3 regions of the Streptomyces sp. ADMS genome follow, and region 1 is predicted to be linked to each of the others. Evidence: riboswitches for the same ligand, from Rfam matches in the RefSeq annotation. Region 1 holds a riboswitch; each other region holds the start of a gene.
What was found. Region 1 has a riboswitch for cyclic di-AMP ahead of RB628_RS05720 (NlpC/P60 family protein). Riboswitches for the same ligand answer to the same signal wherever they lie in the genome.
Positions count from the first base shown of each region.

Region 2: another riboswitch for cyclic di-AMP. It lies ahead of RB628_RS14220 (C40 family peptidase); the one in region 1 lies ahead of RB628_RS05720 (NlpC/P60 family protein).
Region 3: another riboswitch for cyclic di-AMP. It lies ahead of RB628_RS11835 (transglycosylase family protein); the one in region 1 lies ahead of RB628_RS05720 (NlpC/P60 family protein).

Region 1 is NZ_JAVFVX010000008.1:57,648-60,914, forward strand. It holds gene pcrA (DNA helicase PcrA) at 1-916, opposite strand, end outside; cyclic di-AMP (ydaO/yuaA leader) riboswitch at 1,459-1,634, shown strand; gene RB628_RS05720 (NlpC/P60 family protein) at 1,642-2,847, shown strand; partial or broken gene RB628_RS05725 (hypothetical protein) at 3,029-3,160, opposite strand.
Region 2 is NZ_JAVFVX010000026.1:55,027-58,293, reverse strand. It holds gene RB628_RS14230 (ATP-dependent Clp protease proteolytic subunit) at 1-606, shown strand, start outside; gene RB628_RS14225 (hypothetical protein) at 614-922, shown strand; cyclic di-AMP (ydaO/yuaA leader) riboswitch at 1,305-1,484, shown strand; gene RB628_RS14220 (C40 family peptidase) at 1,488-1,961, shown strand; gene RB628_RS14215 (LysR substrate-binding domain-containing protein) at 1,900-2,796, shown strand; gene RB628_RS14210 (ATP-binding protein) at 2,806-3,267, opposite strand.
Region 3 is NZ_JAVFVX010000020.1:38,321-41,587, forward strand. It holds gene RB628_RS11830 (transglycosylase family protein) at 38-961, shown strand; cyclic di-AMP (ydaO/yuaA leader) riboswitch at 1,145-1,317, shown strand; gene RB628_RS11835 (transglycosylase family protein) at 1,321-2,022, shown strand; gene eno (phosphopyruvate hydratase) at 2,371-3,267, shown strand, end outside.

The DNA.
Region 1 (3,267 bases):
GCTCGGCGGTGCCGACGAGTTCCCGTACGAGCGCGTACTGGGCGTGGTTGGTGTCCTGGTACTCGTCGACGAGGACGTGCCGGAAGCGGCGGCGGTAGTGCTCGGCGACGTCCGGGAAAGCGCGCAGCAGGTTGACCGTCGTCATGATCAGGTCGTCGAAGTCGAGCGCGTTGGCCTCACGCAGCCGCGACTGGTACATCGCGTACGCCTGGGCGAGGGTCTTCTCGAAACCGTCACTCGCCTGGGCGGCGAAGTCCTCCTCGTCGATCAGCTCGTTCTTCAGGTTGGAGATCTTCGCGCTGAAGGACTTGGGCGGAAAGCGCTTGGGGTCCAGGTCCAGGTCGCGGCAGACGAGCGCCATCAGCCGCTTGCTGTCGGCGGCGTCGTAGATGGAGAAGGAGGAGGTGAAGCCGAGTCTCTTGCTCTCCCGCCGGAGAATCCGCACGCACGCGCTGTGGAACGTCATCACCCACATCGCGTTCGCGCGCGGGCCGACGAGCTGCTCGACGCGCTCCTTCATCTCACCGGCGGCCTTGTTGGTGAAGGTGATCGCGAGGATCTGGCCGGGGTGGACGCCCCGCTCGCCGAGCAGATAGGCGATGCGGTGCGTGAGCACACGCGTCTTGCCGGAGCCGGCGCCCGCCACGATGAGCAGAGGAGTGTCGGCGTGCACGACGGCGGCGCGCTGGTTCTCGTTGAGCCCGTCCAGGAGCGCGGCCGGGTCCACCACAGGGCGTGGGGCGCCGTCGCGGTAGTACGCGTCCCGGTCCGGCGGCGCGTCGAACTTCCCGCCGAACAGGTCGTCCGAAAGGGGCTCCGGCACGTGCTCGTCCTCGGGCGGCGGCGGAGGTTCCTCCTCGTGGGCCCGTGGGCCCTGGAGGTTCGCCAGGAAGCTGTCGTCAAAGAGGCTGCTCATCGCTCTCCGAGTCTAGGCTCCCCCACTGACAACCGGCCGCCACCCCGAAAACATCCGCCGGACACCGGACACCGGACACCGGCCGCCGGAACCAGGCCCGGGTTCCACCCCTCGCCTGCCCGCACGCTTCTGCGTTTCCTGTGGGAAACCCTGGTCAGACCCTGAAGAGGCGGGCCTTTGCGCCGGACGAGACCCTGATCAGCGCGGTGTCGTGGGCACACGGGGTCGGGCACGCCGTTGACGGGTGCCGCACCGGAGGGCAGCCCGTTACAGGTGCCGCCCTCGCGATCTCCGCGGCTCTGACGCGCACGGCACCGGACCCGACTGCTCCTGCCCGGACAGCGTGCACCAGATCGGGGCATATTGAATATTTCACAACAACTCGCCGCAGGTCATTCAGAATCGACTTCGCAGAACCACGTTTAGGACTGAGGTCACAAAAACGTATCGGGCATAGCGGTCATCAACCTTCACAGGAGCCGCACGAGTTGGTTAGCGTGCCCCAAGGCCGCTCGACCCCCACCGGCGAACGTCGCCGGGCCGCGCGGCCTCCGCCGAGTCCGATCGTGCCGCCCTGTGCGGCAGGAGCCGGGGACCCACCGAAAACCTGGGGTGAATCGGTCCAACCGCCTTCCAGGGCAAGGACCGTAGGGCAACCCTTCCGAACCACCCGCCCGAACCCGACAGCTAACCCGGTAGGCGGAACGTGGAAGGAGTCGCCTCCCTTGGCGTCGTCGCACCGCAAGTCGCGCCCTACGGGAACGCGCGTAGCAGGCATAAGGACCCCCGCCTTCGCCACGGCGGCCCTGACCTCCGTCGCCCTGCTGTCCCAGACCGCCAACGCCGCGCCCACGGCGCCCGCCACGCCCCCGGCACCCTCGGCCGACGACAAGCCGAGCATGGAGGAGGTCGAGGCGAAGGTCGGCGACCTCTACCGCCAGGCCGAGTCGGCCACCGACAAGTACAACGCCGCCAAGGAGAAGACCTCCAAGCAGCGGGGGCGCGTCGACGCCCTGATGGACGACGTGGCCCGGCGCACCCAGAAGCTCAACGAGGCGCGCGAGAAACTGGGTTCCTTCGCCGCCGCGCAGTACCGCACCGGGTCCCCCGCCCCCGACACCACGACGTTCCTGCTCGCGGACGACCCGCAGGACTACTTCGACCAGAACCAGCTGATGGACCGTCTCACGGCCCGCCAGCAGGACGCGGTCGACGACTACATCACGCAACAGGCCGAGACGACACAGAAGCGCCAGGAGGCCACCGCGAGCCTCGAGTCGCTCACGGAGTCCCAGGACGAACTGCAGACGACCAAGACCGCCGTCCAGACGAAGCTCGTACAGGCCCGCCAGCTGCTCTCCCGCCTCACCGCCGAGGAGAAGCTGCGCCTGGCGGCGATCGAGCGGGAGAAGCAGGCGGAGGCCCGCCGCCAGGCGCAGGATCTCGCCCGGCAGCAGCAGGCGGCGGAGCAGCGGCGCCTGCAGGAAGCGGCAGCCGCTGCGGCGGCGCAGCAGTCGGCGGGCAGCGCCGCCCCGGACACGGCGACGACGCCGGTCACCGACTCCTCGTACGCCACCAAGGCCGAGAAGGCCCTGGCGTTCGCACGCGCGCAGATCGGCAAGCCGTACGTCTGGGGCGCGACCGGCCCGGACTCGTACGACTGCTCAAGCCTCACCCAGGCCGCCTGGAGGGCCGCCGGAGTCACCCTCCCGCGCACCACCTACGACCAGGTGAACGCGGGCACGACCGTCTCCCTCTCCGACATCCAGCCCGGTGACCTGGTCTTCTTCTACGAGGGCATCAGCCACGTCGGTCTCTACATCGGCAACGGAATGATGATCCACGCCCCGAAGCCGGGTGCGTACGTCCGTGAGGAATCGATCTTCTACGACGGCGAGTCGGCGATCCACAGCGTGGTGCGCCCGGCCTGAGGATCAGGTGCGGTTCTCAGCGACCCGGGACCTTCCCTGGGAGTCGCACGCTTCCTCCGGGCGGCCACGACGGACCGTCGGTGCCACCCTGGCCGTTGGCCTGCCGTCAACTACCCGGTCGTGAACGGGCTTACTGCTCGAGTCATCACTGGCTGTGATGGGTCTCGGCTGCGTCCGGTTCTCACGCGGTGAGCGTGAGAGCGGGGGCCGTTGACTGGGCCCCGCAGACCCATGCGTACCACCCTCTTCGGGCGATGTTGTGGGACGAGTTGTGGTCCGCGTGCTCAACGAAGCCGCAGGACCGGCACGCGAAACGGGCCTGGGTGGGCCGGTTTCCGCGTTCGGTGTGGTGGCACTGGGAGCATTCCTGGACGTGGCCTTCGCCCGGTCATGAGGGGCTCGGCTTCTCCGCTTTGACTC
Region 2 (3,267 bases), on a different contig from region 1:
CCCGAGTTCACCGAACGGACCAGCGCCGGGCACCGCACGCTCGACCCGTACTCGAAGTTGCTGGAGGAGCGGATCGTCTTTCTCGGGACGCCGGTCGACGACATCTCGGCGAACGACGTGATGGCGCAGTTCATGCATCTCGAATACCTGGCGCCCGACCGGGACATCTCGCTGTACATCAACTCCCCCGGCGGCTCGTTCAGCGCGATGACGGCGATCTACGACACGATGCAGTTCGTCACCTGCGAGGTGGAGACGATCTGCCTGGGGCAGGCGGCGTCGGCGGCGGCCGTACTGCTGGCCGCGGGTACGCCGGGCAAGCGCAGCGCGCTGCCGGGGGCCCGCGTACTGATCCACCAGCCCTCGCTGCCCGAGCCGATCCACGGCCAGGCCAGCGATCTCGCCATTCAGGCCCAGGAGTTGGGCCGGGTCCGTACCCTGCTGGAAGAACTGCTCGTGCGGCACACCGGACAGAGCCCGGAGCAGGTCGCCGCGGACATCGAGCGGGACAAGATCCTGGACGCCCAAGCCGCCCTGGAATACGGGCTGGTGGACCGGGTCGTGCCCAGCCGCAGGTCCTCGCACCCCGCCCCCGGCACGAGGTGAGCCGCCGATGCTTCCGCCCGAACTGCCTCCGCTGCCCGCCCTGACGCGCGCCGAGGGCGAGTTGATCGACCGATATCTCGAAGTGGCCGATCTGCTCGGCCGTATCAACCCGGCGTATCACGGGGACACGTACCGCGGACTGCGGGCCGCGCAGGCTCTGGTCACCAAGGCGGTGGCGTTGCGGGACGCGCTGGAGCTGATGCATCAGCGGGGCGAGGCCGAGGTGCACGCCGATACGCTGGCGCGTGCGCTGCGCGTCCTCGACGGGGAGCGCCGCACGGCGCGTGTCACCGTTCCGCGTGAGCCCGCCAGTTGACTCACCCGGTCGGCGGACTCGTATCGGACGGGCCCACGTGTCGCGGTGACGGACTGTCCGGAACGGGACGGGACGTGACTGGATACCATCCCCCGTTCGGAGTAGCCGTAGGTCCCTCGACGGGCCCGTTCGCCTTGCGCGACGCGCGTAGTTCCCAGCCGGAACGAAGACGTTTCAGGGCTGGTCCGGGGGTGCGCGACCCCCTCGAAAGTCGCCCGGGGGTACGGGTGTCCACCCGAATGGGGCAGCGGTGAGTAACACCACAAAGCCCCGATTCCATTGGGATTTTCATACTTCCATGAGCCAAGATCCCTTCCTGACGACAAGCCCCCGCCACAACGGTGGGGCGATCCGGGCGGACGCCGAGTCCTGCCGCCGCCCGGATGACCGGTCGACAGATGTGCATCGGCAGGAGTGGAGGACCCAAGCACGACGGGTCGCCGGAACGGTCACGCCATGACCGGGCCGAGCAGCCCTTGGGGTGAAGCCGCAGCAGCGGCCGGGCAACTTCGCCAGCCCGAATCCGACAGGTCATCCTTCACAGGCGGCTGACGAAGGGTTGCGCATGTCTGCGCTCAATCGTGTCCCGTCGCTGATGACCCGTGCCGGTACGGCCTCGGCTCTCACCCTCGCCGCCGTGGGCGGCAGCTTGGTGATCCCCGGTGCCGCAACCGACGCCGCGGCGATCGCACCGTCGACGAAGGCACTTCAGATCGCGGCTTCCAAGAAGGGCTCCCCGTACAAGTACGGCGCCGCGGGACCGAGCAGGTTCGACTGCTCCGGGCTCACGCTCTACTCGTACAAGAAGGCGGGCAAGAAGCTGCCTCGTACGGCGGCGGCCCAGTACAACAAGACCAAGCACATCTCCGCCAAGAGCCGCAGGGGCGGAGACCTGGTCTTCTTCCACTCGGGCTCGAACGTCTACCACGTGGGCATCTACGCCGGGAAGGGAAAGATCTGGCACTCCCCGAAGACCGGTGACGTCGTCAGGCTCCAGAAGATCTGGACGAAGAGCGTCTGGTACGGCCGGGTCAGCTGACCCGCCCGGAGCGCGGGGCGGCTGCCAGAGCCGCCGCCCCGCACTGCTCGTACGGCATCACCGGGGCGCCCGGCTCACACCGGCGGGCGAGCTGCTGGTGGCGCGGGCCCGCCGGGTGCTGGACGAGCTGGAGCGGGCCCGGCACGAACTGGCCCGGCTCACCGGCCTGTCGGGCGGCGCGCTCAGGCTCGGCACCTTCCAGACGGCCGGTATCCAGCTGCTGCCGCCGGTGCTGAGCGCGTTCCGCCGGGCCCATCCGGACGTGGAGCTGTCGGTCGCGGACTACGAACCGCCGGCCGGGGTGGCCGCCGTAGCCGCCGGAGAGGTCGATCTCGCGCTCACGCACGCCTACGAACCGGGCGGACCCGCACCGCTGCCCGCGTCGGTCGCCGCCGAGCCGGTCCTCGTCGAGGAGCTGGTCCTGGTGACCGCGCCGGGCCATGTGCTGGCCGGGGACTCGTCCAGGCTGCCCCTGACCGAGCTGGCGGGCCAGCCGCTGATCAGCATGGCGCCGGACCATCCGCCCCGACAGAGCGTGGAAACGGCCCTCGCCCGGGCGGGCGCCACTCCGTCGGTGCTGGTGGCGACGCCGGGGTACGCCCTGGTGTGCGCGCTGGTCAGCGCGGGCCTCGGGGTGGCGGTCGTACCGGAGATGGTCGCGCGGACGGCGGTCACGCCGGTCGGGACCCGGCTGCTGGAGCCGGGCGACCTCCGCCGGACGATCTCGGTCGTCCGCCGTACCGACGAGACCGCGCCCGCGGCCGACGCCTTCCGCGCCCTGCTGCGGGGCGCGTTCGGGCGAGCCCACGGCAGCGGAGTGCAGGGGCCGACCTGAGCCGAACCGTTACGGCTCCTGCTGGCCGGCCGCCGGTACCGGAGGCCTGGCCGGGGCCGTCCACGGGAGTTCGATCGACACCGTCTTGCCGCCCTCGCGGGTGGGACGGACGCGCAGTTTGCCGCCCGACTCCGCGGTCAGCCAGCGGATGATGACCATCCCGCGGCCGTTGTCCTGCTGGACGGCGGCGGGCAGGCGTTTGGGGAAGCGCGGGTGGCTGTCGGTCACCCCGATGCGCAGGTGTTCGTCACGGTCGAGCGCGATGTCCACCGTGAAGGTGGGTGACAACCCGAAGGTGTGCTGTACGGCGTTGGTGGCGAGTTCCGAGACGATCAGGCGGATGGTGTCGGCCGCTTCGGCGTCACTCGGCAGCCCCCATTCCGCCAGTACGTCGGCGACATATGCGCGGGCGGCGGAGACCGAGGCGGGATCGCTCGGCAGAGTGACGGATGCTTCCAGGTGGTCTGCCAT
Region 3 (3,267 bases), on a different contig from region 1:
TCGCACCAGCCCCCGCTGTCTCGCGAAAGGCAACCGCATGCTCTCCGGGAACGGTCGTCACCGTCGCCCCCGTCAGGCCCCGGCTCTGCTTGTCGCAGCCGGCGTGACCGGCTCCGCCATTGCCATCCCGCTGCTCGGCGCGACCGGCGCGAGCGCGGCCAGCGGTACCACGTGGGACAGGGTCGCGGAGTGTGAGAGCGCCACCTCCTGGAGTGCCAACACCGGCAACGGGTTCTACGGCGGGCTCCAGCTCACCCAGGCCGACTGGGAGAGGTACGGCGGTCTCACCTACGCCCCGAGCGCCGACCAGGCCAGCCGTTCGCAGCAGATCGCCGTCGCCGAGAACATCCTCGCCGACCAGGGTGCCGGGGCCTGGGAGGCCTGCGCGCTGCTGTCCGGGCTCGGCAAGGACACCAGTTCGGCCGACGTCGACACCGGTGTGGCCGAGGGAGACGCCTCGGGCGCGGCCTCGGAGTCGGACGCGGACTCTTCTTCCTCGTCCTCTTCCTCGTCGACTTCGACGGCGGCCTCTCCCACGCCCTCGGCGTCTCCCTCCACGGACTCCTCGGTCTCGACCAAGGCCTCGGAGTCCTCGCCCTCCCCCTCGCAGTCCGTCGCGGCGACGACCGACTCCGCCGAGTCGGCCGCCTCGCCGTCCCCCGCTTCCTCGTCACTCGATGTGGACAACTCGCAGGAAAGTGACAGTTCGCCCACGGAGTCGGTAAGTGGTGCAGAAGTGGGTAGCTCTGGGCAGAGTGCGGGAATTGGGGTGGGTGGTGAGGCTGAGGGCTCGTACACCGTCCGTGCCGGCGACACCCTCTGGAGCATCGCCGACTCCCTTGGTCTCGCGGGCGGATGGTCCGAGCTCTACACCGAGAACGAGCGCTCCCTCGGTGCGGACCCGAACCTCATCCTCCCCGGTCAGACCCTTGCTGTCGGTGATGAACCCGGGCAAAGGTAACCGGAGTTCACGTCACGCTTCGTGCTGAATGTCCGTTATAAATGCAGTGAGAGATAGGTCTCAGAAGCCCTGATCGTCTTTGTATTTCAGGGGATCACCTGTTTACGGTCGAGATCGCTCGCCATCGCGGGCCCCGCCGGTCGTAACGCCGAATCCTGCCAACGGCCGTACGGGAACAGTCGTCGCTATCAAGCGCCGTAGGCAGGAGCGGGGGACCCAAGGTAAGTGCCGCACCGGGGCAGTTGACCGGAGTGGCTTGGGGTGAAGCCGTACGCAGCCCGAGAGGGACGTACGGCCGGGCAACTCAACCGGCCCGAATCCGACAGCTCACCTCGCAGGCGTCGGTGAGGGGATCACGCATGCTGTTTTCCGGCAAGGGCAAGCACCGCCGTCCGTCCAAGGCCAGTCGCGCCGTCGCCATCGCCGGTGTCACCGGCGCCGCGGTCGCCGCTCCGCTGCTGGCGGTCGGCTCCGCCTCCGCCGCCACCTCCGCCGAGTGGGACACGGTCGCCCAGTGCGAGTCCGGCGGCAACTGGTCCATCAACACCGGCAACGGCTACTACGGCGGTCTGCAGTTCTCCGCCTCGACCTGGGCCGCGTACGGCGGCACGGCGTACGCCTCCACCGCCGACCAGGCCTCCAAGTCCGCGCAGATAGCCGTCGCCGAGAAGGTCCTCGCGGGCCAGGGCAAGGGTGCCTGGCCGACCTGCGGCGTGGGCCTGTCCGGCGCCGCCTACGACGGCGGCAGCAGCTCGGACACCGGCTCCGGTACGAGCGACAGCGGCTCCAGCGGCTCCGGCGAGGCCACTACCCGCTCCTCCGACCAGCAGGCCTCCCGTTCGCAGGAGCGGCCGGCCGCGAAGAAGACCGTCACCACCCCGACCGGCAAGAAGGTCGAGAAGGGCGACGGTGAGTACAAGGTCGTCACCGGCGACACCCTCAGTGAGATCGCCGAGGCGCACGACGTCAAGGGCGGCTGGGAGAAGCTCTTCCAGCTGAACAAGGACATCATCGACGACGCCGACTTCATCTACCCGGGCCAGCAGCTGCACCTCGGCTGACCCCGGTCACCGGCGGGCCGGAGCATCCCCCAGTTCTCGGCCGGCCCGAAGGTGAACCACAGGGCCCTCACATCCGTGCCCTCCATAGTGAAGGCCTCGTGAGGGTCACCCCCGTCCCCCACGGGCTCCCCGCTCCGGTGCGTGTTCCCCCGTACGCACCGGAGCGGGGCTTTTTGTTCCCTGGGGGAACAATGTTTACCCTCGCTTCCGTCCATGTTCCGTCCATGGGGTGGTCGGACGGCTGGCCGATGTCCCGGAGCCGGTTAGGCTCATCATCGCGGAGCCGCCGCGGCCCCGTACTCGCGAGGCCACGCAGCCCCGCGTACCCGCGTCACATCCCAGAAGGAGATGCTCGTGCCGTCCATCGACGTCGTCGTAGCCCGGGAAATCCTCGACTCGCGAGGCAACCCCACCGTCGAGGTCGAGGTCGGCCTCGACGACGGCAGCACCGGTCGTGCCGCCGTTCCGTCCGGCGCCTCCACCGGAGCCTTCGAGGCCATCGAACTGCGGGACGGTGACCCCAACCGCTACCTCGGCAAGGGTGTCGAGAAGGCCGTCCTCGCCGTCATCGAGCAGATCGGCCCGGAGCTCGTCGGCTACGACGCCACCGAGCAGCGCCTGATCGACCAGGCCATGTTCGACCTGGACGCCACCGACAACAAGGCCTCGCTCGGCGCCAACGCCATCCTCGGCGTCTCCCTCGCCGTCGCGCACGCCGCCTCCGAGGCCAGCGACCTCCCCCTCTTCCGCTACCTGGGCGGCCCGAACGCGCACCTGCTGCCCGTTCCGATGATGAACATCCTGAACGGCGGCTCGCACGCCGACTCCAACGTGGACATCCAGGAGTTCATGATCGCCCCCATCGGCGCGGAGTCCTTCTCCGAGGCCCTGCGCTGGGGCGCCGAGATCTACCACACCCTCAAGAAGGTGCTGAAGACCAAGGGCCTGTCCACCGGTCTCGGCGACGAGGGCGGCTTCGCCCCGAACCTGGAGTCCAACCGCGCCGCGCTCGACCTCATCATCGAGGCCATCAAGCAGGCCGGTTACGTCCCCGGCGAGCAGATCGGGCTCGCGCTCGACGTCGCCGCGTCCGAGTTCTACAAGGACGGCAAGTACGAGTTCGAGGGCAAGTCCCGCACGGCCGCCGAGATGACCGAGTACTACGAGGAGCTCGTCTCCGCGTACCCGCTCGTCTCCATCGAGGACCCGCTGTACGAGGACGACTGGGCCGGCTGGAAGACCATC